Regions from separate parts of the Listeria sp. LM90SB2 genome, predicted to be linked through region 4. Evidence: predicted binding sites of a transcription regulator. Region 4 holds the regulator's gene; each other region holds the start of a gene.
The links. Region 4 encodes Rex, which represses fermentation and respiration genes when NADH is low (regulators of the CRP and FNR family bind a similar motif). Its sites were predicted from a motif close to TTGTGAAATATTTCACAA; they were not measured.
Positions count from the first base shown of each region.

Region 1: qoxA (cytochrome aa3 quinol oxidase subunit II) is a predicted target of Rex. The motif match lies at 3,215-3,232, and genes of this name have one in related genera.
Region 2: pflB (formate C-acetyltransferase) is a predicted target of Rex. The motif match lies at 1,073-1,090, and genes of this name have one in related genera.
Region 3: GL301_RS01070 (L-lactate dehydrogenase) is a predicted target of Rex. The motif match lies at 3,111-3,128, and genes of this name have one in related genera.

Region 1 is NZ_CP046449.1:15,803-20,956, reverse strand. Features, by position in the region: gene qoxB (cytochrome aa3 quinol oxidase subunit I) at 1-1,849, opposite strand, end outside; gene qoxA (cytochrome aa3 quinol oxidase subunit II) at 1,868-2,974, opposite strand; gene GL301_RS00075 (GW domain-containing glycosaminoglycan-binding protein) at 3,424-3,780, shown strand; gene GL301_RS00070 (GW domain-containing glycosaminoglycan-binding protein) at 3,799-5,097, shown strand; gene GL301_RS00065 (hypothetical protein) at 5,115-5,154, shown strand, end outside.
Region 2 is NZ_CP046449.1:1,428,150-1,433,303, reverse strand. Features, by position in the region: gene pflB (formate C-acetyltransferase) at 1-963, opposite strand, end outside; gene GL301_RS07135 (glycerol-3-phosphate responsive antiterminator) at 1,389-1,937, opposite strand; gene mutL (DNA mismatch repair endonuclease MutL) at 1,954-3,765, opposite strand; gene mutS (DNA mismatch repair protein MutS) at 3,785-5,154, opposite strand, start outside.
Region 3 is NZ_CP046449.1:213,551-218,704, forward strand. Features, by position in the region: gene GL301_RS01050 (DUF5502 family protein) at 1-313, shown strand, start outside; gene GL301_RS01055 (YehR family lipoprotein) at 446-907, shown strand; gene GL301_RS01060 (putative heavy metal-binding protein) at 960-1,292, opposite strand; gene GL301_RS01065 (DNA alkylation repair protein) at 1,359-2,078, opposite strand; gene GL301_RS01070 (L-lactate dehydrogenase) at 2,111-3,052, opposite strand; gene GL301_RS01075 (50S ribosomal protein L25/general stress protein Ctc) at 3,346-3,969, shown strand; gene GL301_RS01080 (GNAT family N-acetyltransferase) at 4,059-4,643, shown strand; gene pth (aminoacyl-tRNA hydrolase) at 4,750-5,154, shown strand, end outside.
Region 4 is NZ_CP046449.1:2,155,207-2,160,360, forward strand. Features, by position in the region: gene GL301_RS10615 (CPBP family intramembrane glutamic endopeptidase) at 9-695, shown strand; partial or broken gene GL301_RS10620 (DUF4305 domain-containing protein) at 697-901, shown strand; gene GL301_RS10625 (redox-sensing transcriptional repressor Rex) at 928-1,575, opposite strand; gene GL301_RS10630 (ABC-F family ATP-binding cassette domain-containing protein) at 1,885-3,837, shown strand; gene GL301_RS10635 (alpha/beta hydrolase) at 3,862-4,821, shown strand; gene GL301_RS14470 (hypothetical protein) at 5,020-5,079, opposite strand.

The DNA of each region.
Region 1 (5,154 bases), 780 kb from region 4:
ATCCTAAAATACCAACTAGGCCAATAATTCCCATCCAGTACCAGTAGAAGACTAGTCCGAAACCTGCAATGAAGAAGAAGACAGACATTACAAACCCAACCATGGTATTACTTGGCATATGGATTGGTTTATAATTTTTATCATTTACATATGGATCGCCTTTTTGTTTTCTATTCCAGAAATCATCCAAGTCATTCCATTCAGGTAAAACAGCAAAGTTATATTTTGGAGGAACAGCGGAACTTGTAGCCCATTCAAGCGTACGAGCATCCCACGGGTCACCAGTAACTTCACGTTTAGAGTTTTTGTAGCTGTAGTAGATGTTGTAGCAAAGAACTAAGAATGCTACACCCATCAAGAATCCGCCCACAGTAGAGATAAAGTTAAGCGTTGTCCAGCCATCACCTTGTACGTAAGTGTAAATACGACGCGGCATACCATCTAGTCCTAGGAAATATTGCGGGAAGAAACAAACGTTAAATCCAACAACGAAAATCCAGAAGAACCATTTACCAATTTTTTCATTTAGTCTGTAACCGACCATTTTTGGATACCAGTATGTAAGCCCGGCAAAGCAGGAGAACACAGTTCCAGCAATTAATACGTAGTGGAAATGGGATACTAAGAAGTACGTATTGTGATATTGATAATCGGCTGCAGCCATCGCAAGCATAACCCCAGTTACCCCACCAACAACAAAGTTAGGGATAAAGGCAAGCGACCAAAGCATTGGCGTTGTAAAGGTTATTCGCCCTTTGTACATCGTAAAGAGCCAGTTGAATATCTTAATCCCGGTCGGTATCGCAATCATCATCGTTGTAATGGAGAAGAAGGAGTTAACAAGCGCCCCTGATCCCATTGTAAAGAAGTGATGGACCCAAACTAGGAAACTTAGTAAAGAAATAACTGCCATCGCGGCAACCATCGCCGGATAACCGAATAATTTTTTCCTCGAGAAAGTAGAAATAATCTCTGAGAAAATACCGAAAGCTGGCAAAATAACAATATATACTTCCGGATGACCCCAAACCCAGAACAAGTTGGCCCACATCATTGGGAGCCCGCCATTCGTGAGTGTGAAGAATGCTGTCCCAAACAGTCGGTCAAATGACATCAAAGCAAGTGCCACTGTTAAAACTGGGAAAGCGAAAATAATGATCAAACTTGTAATTAATGAAGACCAAGTAAACATTGGCATTTTCATTAACGTCATACCTTTTGTACGCATTCTTAAAATCGTGACGAAAAAGTTAATCCCCGTCATCAGCGTACCAATACCAGCGATTTGAACACCTAGAAGATAGAAGTTAATTCCATATCCAGCGCTAAAATCTGTCGCAAGTGGCGCATAGTTTGTCCAACCAGCATCTGGCGAACCACCAATTACGAATGATAAGTTAAATAGCATCGCTCCCATAAAGAACGTCCAAAAACTTAAGTTGTTTAAAAATGGAAATGCTACATCACGCGCACCAATTTGAAGTGGTACGGCAATGTTCATCAATCCGATGATAAACGGCATCGCCATAAATAAAATCATAATCGTTCCATGTGTAGAAAAAACTTCATTGTAATGCTGTGCGTCTAAAAATTTCATATCCGGTAAAGCGAGCTGGGTACGCATCATTAGCGCATCCACACCACCACGGAAAAACATTAAGACAGCAGCAAGCAAGTACATAATACCAATTTTTTTATGATCAACGGAAGAAATCCACTCTTTCATGAGCCACTTCCATTTTTTTGTATAAGTTAGTAACGCAACAACACCAATACTTACAAGTACGATAGAAATCTGCGCGCCTAAAATCATTGGGTCGCCAGTTACGATAAACTCATTCCATTTCATGCCTTATGTCCCCCCTTTTTACTTCCCTGCGTCATCCGATTCTTTTTTATTGAATTCATTTGTTTGGATGTCTTCTTCCATTTTCTTCATTTCATCTTCGCGGTGTTTATCCTCGTGGTAACCTTCGCCGTTTTTAATAATTTGTGGCTTCATATCATGACGCTCAAATTGCGGATTAGTTACTGTCACAGGACGAACCGGAAGCATTGGTTCATCAGAAATGGTTGATTTTGTGTTTGGATTATGCGGATTTGTCATCTCATAACCAAAACGTTTGTAGGCATAGAAAACATACTCTGGATCAGCTGCTACATCAACAAATGCTAAATGCGTACCAGAATAAGTCTTTTTCTTGGAGCTTCCAGGAATTAAAAGACGATCATATATGTCTTGTGTAATAACTGGCGAGCTTGCTTTTGTTTCTTTCGCCCATTTTTTGAAATCTTTTTCAGATTGAGCTACTACATCAAAGCGTTGATCCGCAAAACCTTCGCCGTTGAAGTTTGCGTTACGGCCTTTATATGTACCAACTTCATCTGCTTGTAAATATAAATTCATCGTCATGCCAGACATCGCATATTTTTGTCCACCTAATTGCGGAACCCAAAAGCTTGTCATCGTATCTGCAGAAGTTAATTTGAATAGTACAGGACGGTCGGTTGGAATATTTACATAGTTGACTGTTTCAATTGACTCATCTGGATAACTAAAAATCCATTTCCAGTCTGCACTTGTTGCGTAAATAACAATTGGATCTTTATGCGAAGTCACTTTTGGTGCTTCTTCCCCTGCATAAATTGTTTTTACAGTCGGAATAGCTAGAGCAATAACGATTGCAACTGGAATCAATGTCCAAAAAATTTCCAGTTTTTTACTACCGTGCATATCCGGCTCATAGTTTGAAATGTCTTTCCGTTCGCGGTATTTAACCAACATAATCGTAAACAATACAAAAATCGTCAAAACAATAACCAGCATAAATATAATCGAATAAATAATTAAGTCCGACTGACCTTTTGCAACTGGCCCTTTTGGATTAAGTACCGTCAAGTCACCACAACCACTTATAAGGCCGGTAACCCCAAGTAGTGCCGTAAGCAGCAAAGATTTAAGTACCTTTGACACCCGAATCCCCTCTTTTCCTTTTGATGTTTTCTAATGTGTATTTTTGCGCAAAAATACCATTACCGGAGTGCTGAAAGAAGCTTGTTAGAACTCCTATGTAACTGAAAAAATGCTTTTACTATTTAGTTCTTTTAAAAAAACTCACAAACTTTTTTAAAAATTAATCAGCATTTTTAGAATCACTATGTTCATACTCTAACTCATTATATCTGATTTGATATCTTAGTTCAAAAACCTGATATATTAAATATTTCACAAACTTTTATTCTGTTCACTATTCCCTAGTTTGTGAAATTTAAAACAAAAAAGCAAATGATATTCAAGAATATCAAAATTCTAACCTTTTATATTATTTTTTAAATTTAAAAAATAATATTGTATTACATTAATATTTCATGCTATATTAATTTTGTAATATAATACATATAAATGAAAGAGGGAACAAAATCATGTTAAAGAGAAATGTACAAAAAGGGATGATTAGTTTAATTGCAATTATGATGTTTTTATCAATGTTCAGTTTTACAAATTTAAATTCTATTAAAACTGTAGAGGCTGCAACAACTGCGTACAATACAATTGAGTACAATAAATCAGTTAATTTAGATGCTAATATTGCATATCCAGAAACAAATGCATTTTGGTCTGCACCATATTATTCAGAAGGATCAACATTTATATCAAGTGCAACTGCACCTTCTTATGCAAAAAAAGATGTTAAATTAATAAGAGAGGCAAAAACTGAAAGAGGAATTTACTATCAAGTAAAATTGGGAGACAAAATTATTGGTTGGCTTGATAAATGAGCTTTTAAATTTTATGAAATGCCTTCTACGGATATTGCTTACTCAAGGACCGGGAAAATCACTAACACTTCTGGACATGCAGTATGGACTCAACCTTGCGGACAAATAAACTCTACTTTAAAAGGACCAGCAAGTGATTATCTTAACAAAGAAATAACTATTTGGAGAAAAGTAGAAAACAAAAGAGGTACTTATTATCAATTTAGTGAAACCAAAACTCCTAATATAAAAGCTTGGTTAGATGCAAGAGCCATAACACTCTATGACCAAGTACATTTTAATGAAGAGTACAATCAGATGGCAGTTATATCTACAGTTATTGGACATGCAGTATGGTCAACACCTTATCTTCAGTCCGATAGTAAATTAATTGCGCCTGCTTCTAATTATGAAGGAAAAAGAGTTGAAATAATCAGAAGAGCCAAAACAACAAGGTCAATATATTATCAATTTAGTTATGATAATAAAGTAATTGGTTGGTTAGACACTAGGGCTTTCTCATTAATACCTTCAAACACTGCTATGGTGATAAGTAATAGTACAAACGACATTTTTTCAAATATAACTGATGCATATAATAAAAATAACCCTATAAATAATTCTCAAAATTATTCTCAACAATTTGTTAATATTGATGAAAGTAATTCTGATGATAATTTGGGTAACTACGTTAAAATAAGCCAAGATAACAAACCTATTGGTTGGATAGACTCTGAAAATGTAATTGATGAAAAAACTATGGATTCTATAGAAAATGATGAAGAATCAATTATTCCGGAAGAATTAATTGATAAAGTAAATGATTATGTAACAATAGAAAACAATGAATTTGTATTGTCTAACAAAGCGGAAGATGTTCTTACTTCGGAAGAGTTTGTTGAAGTTGAAGGGCAGATAGATCAAACTAATGCTGAAATCGAAGCTGATGAAACACTATCAGAAACACATATTGAGGGAAACATAATAGTTCAAGAAATCTATGAAGATGAACCAAATCAACTTCTTAAGGCATCTAAAAAAGCTTATATAAAAGCTAAATATACATGGTGGGGTATGCAAATCCAATTTTCTCATAAAGCTGTTGTTGATTTTAACGATTTTTATTGGGGGGCAGGTACGATAGGTGGATTAGGTGCAAATAAACGAATGGGGAAATTTTTAGCAAAAAAAGGAATAAAAATCGCATCACGTTATGCTGTTTGTTTGAGTTTATTTGGTGGTGGTTTAGCATGGGGAATGGGTAAAAAAGATAAAGGAAAAGGTGTAAATTTAAATTGTGTATTATATGTCCCTGCGACAATAACTACAGCTAAATAAAAGAAAAGAGTGTATACATGAAAAGAAATAAACTAAAGATAATATTTCGAATAATAG
Region 2 (5,154 bases), 730 kb from region 4:
TGGATCTCCAGAGAATAATTCATTGTAATCTGGTGTACGAGCAAATTTTACAAGGCGTAATTTCATGATGAAGTGGTCAACGATTTCTTGCGCTTCTTCTTCAGTAATTAAGCCGTTACGAAGATCACGTTCTACATAAATATCAAGGAATGTAGATGTACGTCCTAAGCTCATTGCAGCACCATTTTGTTCTTTAATTGCTGCTAAGTAACCAAGGTATAACCATTGGAAAGCTTCTTGTGCAGTTTTAGCTGGGCGACCAAGATCGAAACCATGTTTTTCGCCTAGTACTTTTAATTCGCCAAGAGCACGAATTTGTTCGTTAAGTTCTTCACGTTGACGGATAACGTCATCGCTCATTGTACGTAAACCTGTATTGTTTAAATCTTGTTTCTTTTGTTTAATTAAGAAGTCTACTCCGTAAAGTGCTACACGACGGTAGTCACCGATAATACGGCCACGGCCATAAGCATCTGGAAGACCAGTAATTACGCCTGATTTACGAGCTGCGCGCATTTCAGCAGTATAAGCATCAAATACACCTTGGTTATGCGTTTTACGGTATTCAGAAAAAATATGACTAATTTCTTCGTCTACTTTAAAGCCATAAGATTCAGCTGCAACTTCTGCCATACGGATTCCACCGAATGGTTGCAAAGCGCGTTTGAAAGGTACGTCAGTTTGAACACCGACAACTTTTTCTAAGTCTTTGTTTAAGTAACCTGGGTCATGTGAAGTGATGGTTGAAACGATTTTGGTATCCATATCCAGTACGCCACCGTTTTCACGTTCTTTTTTAGTTAAGTCCATTACTTGATCCCAAAGTTTTGTAGTTGCTTCGGTTGGGCCAACTAAGAATGTGTCGTCACCGTCATATAAGCGATAGTTTTTTAAGATAAAGTCACGTACATCTACTTCTTGTTGCCAGTTACCACCTGCGAATTCATACCATTGTTCAGTCATCATATAACCTCCATTTATTGTTCATTCTCGAGCGTGCTTTTTTGAGCAAACTAATTTATAAATAATCTACACTGTTATCATAACATATTCTCTGGAAAATGCTACAGTTTTGTGCAATATTTTTCAAACTTTTTTATGACTTTTTTGTGTCTTTTAAACTTAAAAAGCTTAAAATTACCTTTAAATAGCCATTTCCCTAATTTATTATGATTCTAATTTTGTTTTTATTTTAATTATTAATTTTTGCTGTACCACTCCAACTCCCCTTACCTGTTATGGTACAGTTTAAAGGTGGCTATTTTATATAGAACAGTTAGAAACCGCTTAAAACGTTGTCTAGCAATGTTCCACGGGTAAATATAGCGTTTTCATTGTTTTTCATAAGAACAGCTAAGTCGTTATTGCTACACGACTTAGCTGTTTATTTACCATAAATGTTTATTGGATGTTGTAACTGCGATGGCCCCGCTAGCTATTACTTGATTGACTTGTTCACTAGTTTCAATTAATCCTCCTGCAATTACAGGGATATGAAGTTTTTGAGTCATCTTTTGTACTTGCTCAGGAATAATACCTGGTAAAAGTTCAATACAATCAGGTTGGACTTTTTGTATCAATGCTACACCTTTGTTATAGGCGCTTGAATCAATCATGAAAAGACGTTGTATGGCTAGCATTTTGTGCTGTTTAGCTTTCATAATGGCATTTCCTCTAGTCGAAATAATACCATCAGGACAAATTTCTGTACATAAAAAGTCTATTGCGTAGTCGTCATTTTTCAGTCCATTGACTAAATCGGCATGTAATAAAACTTTTTTCCCGCCGGCTTGTGCGTATTTGACTAATGCTTTTAATTGAGCCACATGTGTTTCCAGCATCACCATATATGTCAAATCAAGCTCTAAAATTTTTTCCATATCTTTTTGATTATGTGCAGCTGGGATGATTGATTGATTGGAAAATGGTAACTCCAAATTATTTCCTCCTCTTTTACATCACACGTTTAAACATTTTTTCTAGTTCATATGTTGAGTATTGGATAATCACCGGACGTCCATGAGGACAAGTGAATGGATCGCTTGCTTCTCTCAGTGTATCGAGTAATGCTTCCATGTCTTGCGTTGTTAAATAGTGATTTGCTTTAATTGATTTTTTACAACTCATCATAATAGCTGTGTCTTCCCTTAATTTATGAATACTTATGCTTGGAGCGGATAACGCTTCATCAATAATTTCCCGAAGCATCTCCTCTTCTTGGTCTTTCGGGAACCAAGTTGGATGCGCACGAATGATAAAACTATTTTGCCCGAAGTTCTCTAGGAAAACGCCGACCTCTTCTAATTTAGCTTTTTGTTCTTCTAAACGAACATACTCATCCGCTGGAAATTCAAGCACAATAGGAACAAGTAATTCTTGCAACTCGCGACTAACTTCTCCAATTTTCTCACGATAAAATTCGTATTTAATCCGTTCCTGTGCTGCATGTTGATCAATGATATATAAGCCATTTTCATTTTGCGCAAAAATATAAGTTGCATGCATTTGACCAATTGGATACATTTTAGGAATACGTTCTTTCGTATGCTCTTCTTGCTCCGCTTGAGATTCTGGTTCATAGGACGGCATTGTTTCCAAAATAAAATCATCTTCTCGTGGAGCATCCTCATCTGAAGGGACATATTCCGGGATAGTTGGTTTTGAAAAAAGAGTTGGTGTTTCTTTTACGGGTTTATTTTCTTCAAAAGACATTTGGATTTGTTCCGATTTTTGGTCTTCTTTTTGTTTTTTAGAAATCTCTCCATCTGGAATTAGTTGCAATTTGTGGAAAGTCTCTTTAATCATTTGACTAATTAGTTGTCCTAATTCTTTTTCTTTACTTAAGCGGACTTCTAATTTAGCAGGATGAACGTTTACATCTACAATAATTGGGTCCATCTCGATTTGGAGAACGATAATCGGGAAACGGCCAATTGGTAAGAGCGTGTGATATCCTTCTTGAATAGCTTTTACTAATGCGAAATTTTTAATAAAACGACCGTTAATGATGGTCGAAATATAATTACGGTTAGAGCGGTTCACTTCTGGTAATACAGCATATCCAGAAATTTTAAAATCAAGTGACTCTGCTTTAACTGGTACTGATTTTTTTGCAATCGAAACACCGTAAATTGCTGCAATTACTTGGCGTAACTCCCCATTCCCATTGGTTTGTAATAAAGGTTTTCCGTTGTGTGAAAAGCGGAAACTGATATCTGGATGCGCCAAAGCTAAGCGATTTAGAATATCGGTTATGTTACCAAGTTCGGTTGGTAAACTTTTTAAATATTTTAGGCGTGCTGGCGTATTAAAGAACAACTGGGATACTTCGATTTGTGTTCCTTTTCTAGCATGCCCGCTTTTTTGTTCGATTATTTTCCCGCCTTCTAAAGAAATGGTCGTTCCTTTTGCTTCGCCAGTGGAAGTTTCCATCTCTAAATGGGACACAGAGGCAATACTTGGAAGTGCCTCACCGCGGAATCCTAGTGTATGCACACGGAATAAATCTGCTTCGTTTTTGATTTTGCTTGTGGCGTGACGTAAAAAAGCTGTTGCGACATCTTCTTCTTCAATGCCACTACCGTTATCAATAATGGTAATTTTATTTAATCCCGCTTCTTCCACTAAAATATCTATGACGGTGCTCCCTGCATCAATTGCATTTTCTACTAATTCTTTAACGACTGAAGCAGGGCGTTCTACTACTTCTCCGGCAGCAATTTTATTGGATAGAGCATCGGTTAATTCGACAATATGTTTAGCCATTTAAAACCCGCCTTTCTTTTTAATGGATTTTACTTTGAAGTTCGTATAATTTATTCATCGCGTCCATTGGTGTCATCTGCATAATGTTCATGGAGGCAATTTCTTTTAGTAGTTTTGTTTCTTTAGAAGATGCTTTCTTTTCTGGCTCCACTGGGAACATCGACAGTTGCACTTCTTCGTGAACTTCTTCTGGCTGCTTCACGCTAGCGATAATGATTTTCTTATCGTCATTTTCCAGTTGTTCTAAAATACGGCTCGCTCGTTCAATAAGTGATTTTGGTAATTCTGCTAGCTCAGCGACATGAATACCATAACTTTTGTCTGCTGGGCCTTCTTTAATTTTATGAAGGAAAACTACTTTGCCATTTTCTTCTACAGCACTAACGTGAATATTTTGTAACCCACTCAGTTCTTTCTCCAAATCAGTTAATTCATGATAATGGGTGGAGAAAAGTGTTTTAGCATGGACATTTTCATGGATATATTCAATGATTGCTTGAGCAAGCGCCATTCCGTCGTAAGTAGCTGTTCCACGACCAATTTCATCAAATAAAATTAAACTATCTTTCGTTGCGTGAACAATGGCATTTCTAGCTTCTAACATTTCTACCATAAATGTACTTTGACCGGCAATTAGATCATCTGCTGCGCCAATTCTCGTGAAAATTTGGTCAAAAATTGGTAATATCGCTTCTTCTGCAGGAACAAAACAACCAACTTGCGCGCAGATTGCTGTTAAGGCTACTTGGCGCATATAAGTGCTTTTACCTGACATATTAGGACCAGTTATAAGTAAAATTTCCCGATTTTCATCTAAATCACAGTCATTTGCTACATAGCTCTGGGCACCCATTACTTTTTCTACAACGGGATGACGACCTTGTTTTACGTGCAGGGAACCGTCTTCGCTTAATGTCGGACGAATGAAATGGTTTTTCTCGCTAATATCCGCAAAACTTTGCAGGCAATCGATTTCACTAACAGATTTGGCTAATTTTTGCAGACGTTCTATGTAGTCTTTTACCATTTCTCGTACTTCAGAAAATAATTGGTACTCTAATTCCATGCTTTTTTCTTCTGCATCTAAAATGAGTTTTTCTTTTTCTTTTAGTTCAGGCGTGATATAACGTTCGGCATTTGTTAGTGTCTGTTTGCGCTCATAGCGGCCTTCTGGGAGCAGATGCGTGTTTGCACGTGTAACTTCAATATAATAGCCGAATACTCGATTAAATCCTACCTTCATCGTTTTAATACCCGTTAGTTCACGTTCTTTACGTTCTAATTCTGCAATCCACGTTTTTCCATTGCGGCTTGCATCGCGGTACGTATCTAACTGGCTATTATAACCATCTTTAATAATCCCGCCTTCCCGAATGGAAATCGGTGCAG
Region 3 (5,154 bases), 970 kb from region 4:
AGGGAGGTTAATCTTTTTCTTTGTAATGTTTGTAATCGCGTTATGTTCCGTATTAATATTGCTGATAATAAAAATGAGCGTATGGAAAGAGGAACCATTTAATTTAAGTGATGCAAAGGAGATTGAGTGTCTTGGAAGTTGCAAAATAAAAAATACTAATCAAAAAATCCATTTCTTCTCCATAAAAAAGAATTTGTTTGAGGAAAAGGGCAATATGGCTGGAATTTTGAATGAACACGAGCGAAAAGGAGCTGATAAGTCCATTTTCATTGTAATTTTAGATGATGAAAAAGGGATTGCAAACGAAGAGTAAAGTTATGATTAGTTGTGACTTTTTCGTGTCAATCAAAAAAGTGTTGTGAGCAAATGTTCACAAAATATCTATTGTAATAGTGCAGTTTGTTAGGTACCCTTGAATAGAAAAAACAATGTAGGAGGAACATCTATGAAAATGCTTAAAAAGGGTACAACGGTTTTATTTGTAATGATTATGGCGGTTATGTTAGTCGCGTGTGGGGACAAAGAAGAAACGAAAACTTACTCACTTTCCCAAAATGGTGTTGATTCTAAATTAACATACACATATAAGGGAGACAAAGTTACTAAACAAACAGCTGAGAACACAATGTCATATGCTTCGCTAGGTGTTGCTTCAAAAGAAGACGCTGAAAAAATGCTTAAAGCAACAAGCGATAAATTCCAAGGTATTGATGGTTTAAAAGAAAAGATTGAATATAAAGATGATAAAGCTATTGAAACACTAGAAGTAGATTACACTAAAATCTCTTCGGAAGATATGAACAAAATCCCTGGTATGTCTTCAAACGGTGATACTTCTAAAGGGATTAGCATGGAGGAATCTGCAAAAATGCTAGAATCCCAAGGCTATAAAGAAGTTTCAAAATAAATTTGCAATAAAACAAGAAGTATCCGATTCATTTGGATACTTCTTGTTTTATTCAATAATCTTGCGCTTCGATGACAACAGCTGTACCAGATGCAGTGACCATAAGCATTCCGTTATCAGCTCCAAGCACTTCATAATCAATGTCAACACCGATAACGGCATTTGCGCCAATATCTTTCGCACGTTGTTCCATTTCGCGAATTGCTTCCTCGCGAGCATTAATAAGTTCATCTTCATAGCCTTGCGAACGGCCCCCGAAGAAATTTCGAAGTCCAGCTCCAATATCTTTCATGAAGTTAACGCCGGTGATGACTTCGCCGAAAACGATTTTTTTATATTCGATAATTTGTTTACCTTCAATATTTGGTGAGGTTGTTACAATCATGAGTTATCCCTCCAGTTTTTCTTTTATCATACCTCTTACTACTTTTTCTAGTCAAAGGATATCCGGTTATTTCGTACGATTTCGCGCTTTTTCTATATAAGAAATAGCATCCGGAACTTTACACGCTGTATTTCCAAGGTTTACATGAACTTTCCCGACTGATTTCGCAGCTTCCATTGCTTTTTCGTGCAAATCGTCTTTGTAAATTCCACAAGTGATAATAAAACCGTTCATTGAATAGCGGGTTCTATTGGTTTCTGTTTGCAGCGTTTCTTTCGCGCGTTGAAGTAATGCCTCTGCTTCAGGCAAATTGTTAATATGTTCGCTATAAATCTGCCAGCCCATGGATTTAGTTAAATCATAATCACTTTCAATCCACGTTTTGGCGAAAAGGAGTGCATCATCACGTTTGCTTACAATCGATGCTAGTCCAAAAGTTAGTTGTGACCATGTTTCGCGAAAAATGATATTCCATTTTTCGATTTGTTCCGTGGTTATTTTGTCGGGATTAATCGCTAGCAAACCGAGATAAATCAAGTCACTATTATTTGATTCAATCAGCTCTACGGCGAGTTCGTGATTTTTTGTCAGTTTTTCTCGGCGAATAATTTTCTTTAAATCACCAATTTTTAGTCCGTAAAGATCTAATGAATCCGGACAGCCGTGATTACGAAAAATTTTAATCGTATTGGGGTTTTCTAAGGCTTGTAGCTCGGTATTAAGTTGGTCAAAAGTAATCGTACGCGTCACTCCTCTCGAATAAATTAAGTATAACAAAAAAAGCATGCGAAGGCGCATGCTTTTAGGATTTGAGAATATTAGTCGATTTGTTTCATTGCGTCGTCTAGAACTTTTTTAAGTGTATCTGCAGAGTTTTTCATTTGTTCTTTTTCTTTGTCGTTTAAATTCATTTCAACAATATGGCGAACGCCTTGACGGTTAACGACTGCGGGAGCGCCGATATAAATGTCGTTCATACCATAATGACCATCTAGATAAACAGAAAGTGGTAAGATCGCATTTTCGTTATTTAGAATTGCCTTTGTAATACGAGCTAGAGCTGCAGCAACACCGTAGAATGTAGCGCCTTTTTTATTAATAATTTCATAAGCTGCATCACGAACACTTACGAAAATAGTATCCATTGCACCTTGTTCATCTTCGCTAATCCATTCAGTGATTGGAAGACCGCCGACAGTTGTGTGGCTCCATGCTGGGAATTCTGTATCGCCGTGTTCGCCAAGGATGTAACCATGGACGTTACGAGCATCTACTTTTAGATAGTCGGCAATTGACATACGGAAACGTGCTGTATCAAGGCTTGTTCCAGAACCGATAACACGTTCTTTTGGAAGACCTGAGAATTTCCATGTAGCGTAAGTTAAGATATCTACTGGGTTAGAAGCGATTAAGAAGATACCGTCAAATCCGCTAGCCATTACTTCATCCACGATGCCTTTCATGATTTTAATATTACGATTTACTAAATCTAAACGAGTTTCACCAGGTTTTTGTGCAGTCCCGGCAGTTACAACAACTAAGTCCGCATCGTGGCAGTCGCTATAATTTGCTGAGTAGATTTTCTTCGGTGTAGAAAATGGAACGGCATGACTTAAATCCATTGCATCCCCAATAGTTCTGTCTTTATCTATGTCAATGATACCAAATTCTTGTCCAATGCTTAAGTTTACACAAGCAAATGCGTAACTAGAACCAACTGCTCCGTCGCCAACTAAAATAATTTTTTGATGATCTTTCATTTCGAATTCCTCCTATAAAAAATCTATTTACTAGTACAGTATAACATGAATTTTTCATTTGTGAAGCGTTGAACGTCCTGAATTTAAAAAAGTTGTTATAATAAATTTGTGAAAACGCTATAGTACAGTTTGGAAGCGTCCACATTAGCGAATAGCCGCTATTTTCTGTTTACCTTTTATTGAGAATTATAAACCTTACAAATCAAAATTAGGCTATTTCTTTGTTTTGCTATTTTTCTAAAGGGTAGATATAATGTAGATGTACCAAAATTGAATGAGTGGAGTGATTTTTTATGGCAACAACATTAGAGGTCCAGAAAAGAGAAACAACGCAACATTCAGAAGTAACGAGATTGCGTAGTGAAGGAAAAGTACCTGGAATTATTTATGGCTACAAATCGGAAAATGTTCCAGTTTCCGTTGATTCTTTGGAATTAATCAAAGCAGTTCGTGACAATGGTCGTAACGCCGTATTTTCAGTTACTGTGGACGGCAAGAAATTAAACGTTTTATTACATGAATATCAAGTAGATCCGTTAAAAGACGTATTAGTACACGTTGATTTACTAGCGGTTGATATGAATGAAGAAGTTGAGACAGATGTTCGTGTGGTATTAGTTGGGGATGCACCGGGAGTTAAAGCTGGCGGCGTACTACAACAAATTATCCATGATGTAAAAGTTTCAGCAACACCAGAAAAATTACCAGAAACAATTGAATTAGACATTTCTTCATTAGAAATCGGTGATGTTTTAACAACGAACGACCTTCCGGAAAACAAAGACTATGTCGTGCAAGCGGAGGAAGAAGAAACAGTAGTAACTGTATCTGCTCCACGTGCGGAAGAAGAACCAACGACTACGGAAGCACCTGAACCAGAAGCTGTACATGGTAAAGATGAAGAACCTGTTGAATAATTTTGAATAAATAAGGATGGAAGATTCGCTTTTGTTTGCGATATCTTCCATTTTTTTTGTTATAATGGTTTCGAGAAGGAGGCGTTTATATGCTTGATAAGTCAGTACCGCACATTTCTGCTATTATGGTCAATCACGATGCTACAAATTATCCGGAGTTTCATTTACCTGAGGGATATTCTTTTTGCTTTTATAAAGATGGTTTGGAAGAAGACTGGTGTAGATTGCAATTAGAAACGGGTCAAGTGCTTTCAATGGACAGTATTCGCGCTCGTTTTGAAACGGAATTCGGAAATGAAAAAGAAAAATTAGCCAAGCGCTGCGTCTTTGTAGAGGCGCCAAATGGTGAAATTATTGGAACGGCTATGCTTTGGGATGGAAATACATTCGGCGAGATGGCGAGTCGGATTCACTGGGTTGCAGTGCTTGATTCGCACGGTGGAAAAGGTATCGCGAAAGCCTTGTTATCCAAAATTCTCGGCTTGAATAAAAGTAGTTTTGTCTATTTAACTACGCAAACCGGAAGTTATCAAGCTATCTATTTATATCAGAAATTCGGTTTTGAAAAATACGTCGGAAAAACGCCGGAAAATTGGAAAACAGTCAATTTTCAAGAGGAAAAGGAAGCGGCCTGGCAAATTATCGAAAATAAAATTGCCGAACACCAAGCCTAGTTGGAAAACTTTCAACCAAGTGAAATCCATGTTATAATCAAAAAAACATCGAAACAAAAACCAGTTCATTCGTGAAGTGGTTTCGTTCATGTAAGGAGAAGCTTTTATGAAACTAATCGCAGGACTCGGAAACCCGGGCAAAAAATACGAACGTACCCGGCATAATGTCGGTTTTATGGTAGTTGACGAACTAAGTTTTCGTCATCAAACCCCTTGGAAGAAATCAAAATTTAATGGTATGACTAGCGAAATTATCGTCGGCGGTGAAAAAATGATTTTAGTGAAACCACTCACTTTTATGAACGCTTCAGGTGAATGCATTCGTCCGCTAATGGATTACTACAACATACCAATTGAAGATGTCGTGATTGTGTATGATGATCTCGATTTACCAGTTGGGAAGATTAGATTACGCCAAAAAGGTAGTGCTGGCGGACATAATGGAATGAAATCAATTATTCAACACGTTAAAACACAAGAGTTTAATCGCATTCGTGTTGGCGTTAGTCGT
Region 4 (5,154 bases):
CGTATTTTTTGGCTAAGCGTTATATTACGATTGTTTTAGTTTATTTATTATTACTATTTTCTGCATCTGTTGGGATTCCGATTGTTCAACATATTTTACTAAGTACAACATCACTTTCAGCAGAGAGCGCCGCATCTTATGGAATGGTTATTTGGTCGATATTCTCTAATCTTTTATCACTTGCAATTATTATTCCGATGCTTTACAGAAAACCAAAAGAAAATAAAATCGAAATCGGTGAAAAAACAAAACCGCTTCTAAGTATTGTGTGGATTGTCGGAGGAGTCATTGGCTTATATGTGGCACAAATTATTTGTAGTGTTATTATTACGATGATTTCAGGGGAGTTAAGTAATTCTGCCAATACGGAGTTACTTGTTGATTTGACTAAAGCTGCACCTATTTTCTTGATCTTTATTTCTATTTTGGGACCGATTTTGGAAGAACTTGTCTTTCGAAAAGTGATTTTTGGTGGGCTAAGTAATGTGACGAATATTCATGTGGCCGCAGTTATTAGTTCGCTTTTCTTTGGATTACTTCACGGAGATATTTCTTTCTTACTTACTTATTTTGTCATCGGACTAATTCTTTGTTTCCTTTATACGAAAACAAAACGGATTGTTGTTTCGATGGGTGCCCATATTTTAATGAATACGATTGTTTTGCTTTTGAGTCTTGGAATTATTGGGGGATAATATGAAAAATTCATTAATAAAGCAAAGTTTTTTATATTTTGCACTTGGTCTTGTATTTGTATATTTTGTTGTTGTTCGTGTGGCTGATTATGGTTATGATGTGCTTGCATGTATACTAATTATCATGACATTAATGGATTTTGGTATTGGCATCGGTCTGATTATCACTGGACTTAAAAGACGTAAAAAAAACCTGTAGAAAGTAAGTGTTGCTTACCTTCTACAGGTTTTTTTATTCTGTTTTCGCTGGATAATTTTCCAGGAAATAGATTAACGTTTGTAATTCGGTAGTAAGATCGATATGGTGCACACGAACTTGTTTCGGAACACTGATACGAGCTGGTGTAAAGTTTAGAATACCTTTTACATCTGCTTCAATTAAACGATCTACCGTTACTTGTGCTTCGTCAGCTGGAACTGTCAGAATAACTACTTCCACACCGTTTTCACGAACAATTTCTTCCATATCATTCAAATGATAGATTGGAATATCTTGTTGAACACTACCTACTTTCGCTGGATCTACATCAAATGCAGCAACGATTTTGATATTATTATTTTTCATGAAATTATAATGTAATAATGCTGTACCTAGGTTACCTACACCGATTAGTGCAACATTTGTCTGTTTGTCCTGGCTAAGTGTTTTGCTGAAAAAGTCGAGTATGTAAGAAACGTTATACCCGTATCCTTTCTTACCTAATGCGCCAAAGTACGAAAAATCACGTCGAATAGTCGCTGAATCAACTTTCACCGCTTCACTTAATTCCGCAGATGATACTCGTTCCTTACCTGACTCATCTAAGTATTTCAAGTAACGATGATATAATGGTAAGCGTTTTGCTGTCGCTTGTGGAATTTTAGTTGTTTCCTCCATCATGCCTTCTGTCCCTTCTTCTTTTAATTTTTTCTGAAGTTGAAGCTATTGTGAACTGTACTTCCTTTCACATGCTTGCTTATATACTATAAACATTTCACAAGGAATGCACAAACTTTTTGCTCATATCTTTCAAGTAAGGTTTTGTCCCGCAAAATATCCGGTACAGTCCTCTTTTTATATTCTACGCTAAAATCACAAATAATGCGAGTGTTTTCACAATCTTTTTTATTCAAGCTGTCTTGGCTATCTCATTGCGATTACTTAGCTTTTAAGATAAACTAGTAGGGAGAACGTTCGAGGAGAGAGATTATGATATTATTACAAGTTCAGCAAATTTCTAAATTCTTCGGTGCAGAAGTTATTTTAGATAATATTAAATTAGAAGTTAAAACAGGTGACCGAATCGCTCTAGTTGGGCGAAATGGTGCAGGAAAATCCACTTTACTTAAAATTATCGCCGGCAAAATGAGTTATGATGGCGGAACTATTTCCAAACCAAAAAGTGTGGAAATTGGCTATTTGGCTCAAAATACCGGGCTAGAATCTTCTAAAACCATTTGGGATGAAATGCTTAGTGTATTCGATTCACTGCGCAGAATGGAAGCTGATTTGCGCAAAATGGAGCTTCGTCTCGGTGAACCGGAACTCTATAATGATCCAGAAAAATACCAAGCACTGATGACGGATTATGATACGTTACAACATACTTTTAAAGAAAGTGGCGGCTATACTTACGAAGCAGAAATCCGTTCTGTTTTAAATGGATTGCGTTTTTATCCAGAAGATTATGAAGTAGAAATCGCTTCTCTAAGTGGTGGCCAAAAAACGCGGCTTGCTTTAGCCAAATTACTGCTTGCTAAACAAGATATTCTTGTTCTTGATGAGCCCACCAACCATTTAGATATCGAAACACTAGCGTGGCTCGAGACCTATTTACAAAATTATCATGGTTCGTTACTCATCGTATCCCATGACCGCTACTTCCTTGATAAAGTCGTGAATCAAGTATACGAAATCAGCCGAACCAAAATTGATCACTACAAAGGAAATTACAGTTCATTCGTTAATCAAAAACAAGCGAAACTAGAACAAATGTGGAAAGAGTTCGATAAACAACAAAAACAGATTGCCAAACTAGAAGATTTTGTTGCTAGAAATATTGTCCGCGCATCGACAACAAAACGAGCTCAGAGTAGAAGAAAACAATTAGAAAAAATGGATGTGCTTGGTCGCCCGCAAGGTGATGAAAAAGCAGCGCATTTTGGTTTCCAATTTGAAAAACAAACAGGTAAAGATGTTTTAATGGTAGATCAGCTAAGCATTGGTTACGCAAAAGATAAGCGCATTGCTTCCAACCTAACGTTCGAAATGAAACGCCAAGATAGTCTCGCGCTCGTTGGTCCAAACGGAATCGGCAAATCAACTCTACTTAAAACGCTTATTCGTGATATCCCAGCTTTAAGTGGCGAATTCCACTTCGGTGCTGGCGTGAAAATTGGCTACTACGATCAAGAACAAGCCAAACTGACATCCAACAAAACTGTTTTAATGGAGCTATGGGATGATTATCCAGAGTTGAATGAAGTAAACGTTCGTACAACACTTGGTAATTTCCTTTTTTCAGATGATGATGTATTAAAAAATGTCCAGTCTTTAAGTGGTGGCGAAAAAGCGCGACTTGCCCTTGCTAAGCTCACTTTACTTGAAGCCAATGTCCTTATTCTCGATGAACCGACCAACCATTTAGATATTGAAAGTAAAGAAGTTTTAGAAGCAGCTTTAATTGATTTTGAAGGCACGATTCTCTTCGTTTCCCATGACCGCTATTTTATTAACCGAATTGCTTCTAAAATCGTCGAACTAGCGCCCGAAAAAGCGACCGTTTTCCTAGGAGATTACGATTATTATCAAGAAAAATTAGCAGAAGAAAAAGAACTGGCACGACTTGATGCCGAGGATCGACGCAAAAAAGGCGAACAAGTGGAAGCGACCTCCTCTGTTCGAAAATTAAACTATCAAGAAGAAAAAGAACAACAAAAACTTCTTCGCCAAAGAAAACGCAAACTAGAAGAAGTAGAAAAATCCATGGAAGCAACGGACAAAAAGATTGCCGAGCTTGAACTTCAATTAACGAACCCAGAAGTTTTCCAAGACCATGAAAAAGCCCTTGAAATCACTCAAGAGCTAGACGCCGTAAAAGCTGACGGAGAGAAATTAATGGAAGAATGGGAACAAATAAGCGAAGAACTGGAATCCATGTAATCTGCATAAAAAAAGGAGCAAACAATGAAAAAGATTTTAATTATTTCTAGTTCGATTATCGTTGGTTTACTTGTCATTATTACTATTTGCGCAAGTTTTTACTTGTATAGTTATGCTTTAGCTCGTGACAATTCCAGCATGAATGACACTGCAACAACAGACGAAACCACTGCCACAGCCAAACTAGCAAAGAAAAACCGGGAAGAAAATGTGGCTTGGATGGAAAAGCAAAATCTCACGCAATGGACAGAAACCTCAGCAGACGATTTGAAACTTGTTGCTACTTATTTAGCAGCAGATAAACCATCTAACACAACCATCATTTTAGCCCACGGTTATCGCGGTAAAAGCGGTAAAGTCGAAATGGCAGGTCTCGCTCGAATGTATCATGAAAAATTTGGTTACAACGTTTTAATGCCTGATGCTAGAGCGCACGGCAAAAGCGAAGGTGAAAATATTGGATTTGGTTGGCCTGAACGCAAAGATTATGTGCAGTGGATTGACCAAGTAATCGACAAAAATGGTACGGACACTCAAATCGCACTACATGGCGTGTCCATGGGTAGCTCCACTGTCCTTATGACAAGCGGCGAAAAACTACCAAAACAAGTAAAAAGTATTATCGCTGATTGCGGCTATACATCGATGGACGCCGAACTTTCGTATCAACTAAAAGCCATGTTCCACTTACCGAAATTCCCAATAATCCCAACAGCTAGTCTGATTAATAAATTCAAAGAAGGTTTCTTTTTCAGCGAAGCAAGTGCGGTTGATGCGGTCGCTAAAACAGACGTACCCATTTTTTACATCCACGGTGATGCTGATGCTTTCGTCCCTACAAATATGGTAGACGAACTCTATAAAGCTACCAATAGCTATAAAGAAAAATGGATTGTCAAAGGAGCAGAACACGGTCAAGCATTCACGGTAGATCCAAAGACATACGAAGAAAAAGTACGCCAATTTTTAAATAAAACGATGTAAAAAGCAGTTATCCTCTAGGAACTAGATACTATCTGTTAGGAAGGAAAAAATTGGCAAGTAATAAGTAAATGTGTTACTATATAAATGAAAAGAGAGCCATGCGACAACATGACTCTCTCGCAAACACCATTTAAGATGGTGACAGCCTTTTATATGATTTATTTAAAAACCACTAGCTGTCAGGCTTATGAGTGGTTTTTATTTTTTGTCATTTTTGCTGTTCATGATTGTTACGACTAAGACTGCAAAAGCAATCATCAGCGTAAGACTCTCGAAAACAGTCACACGTTTATCCTTTCCAGGTAACGCCTAAAAAACAACATAAACACCACC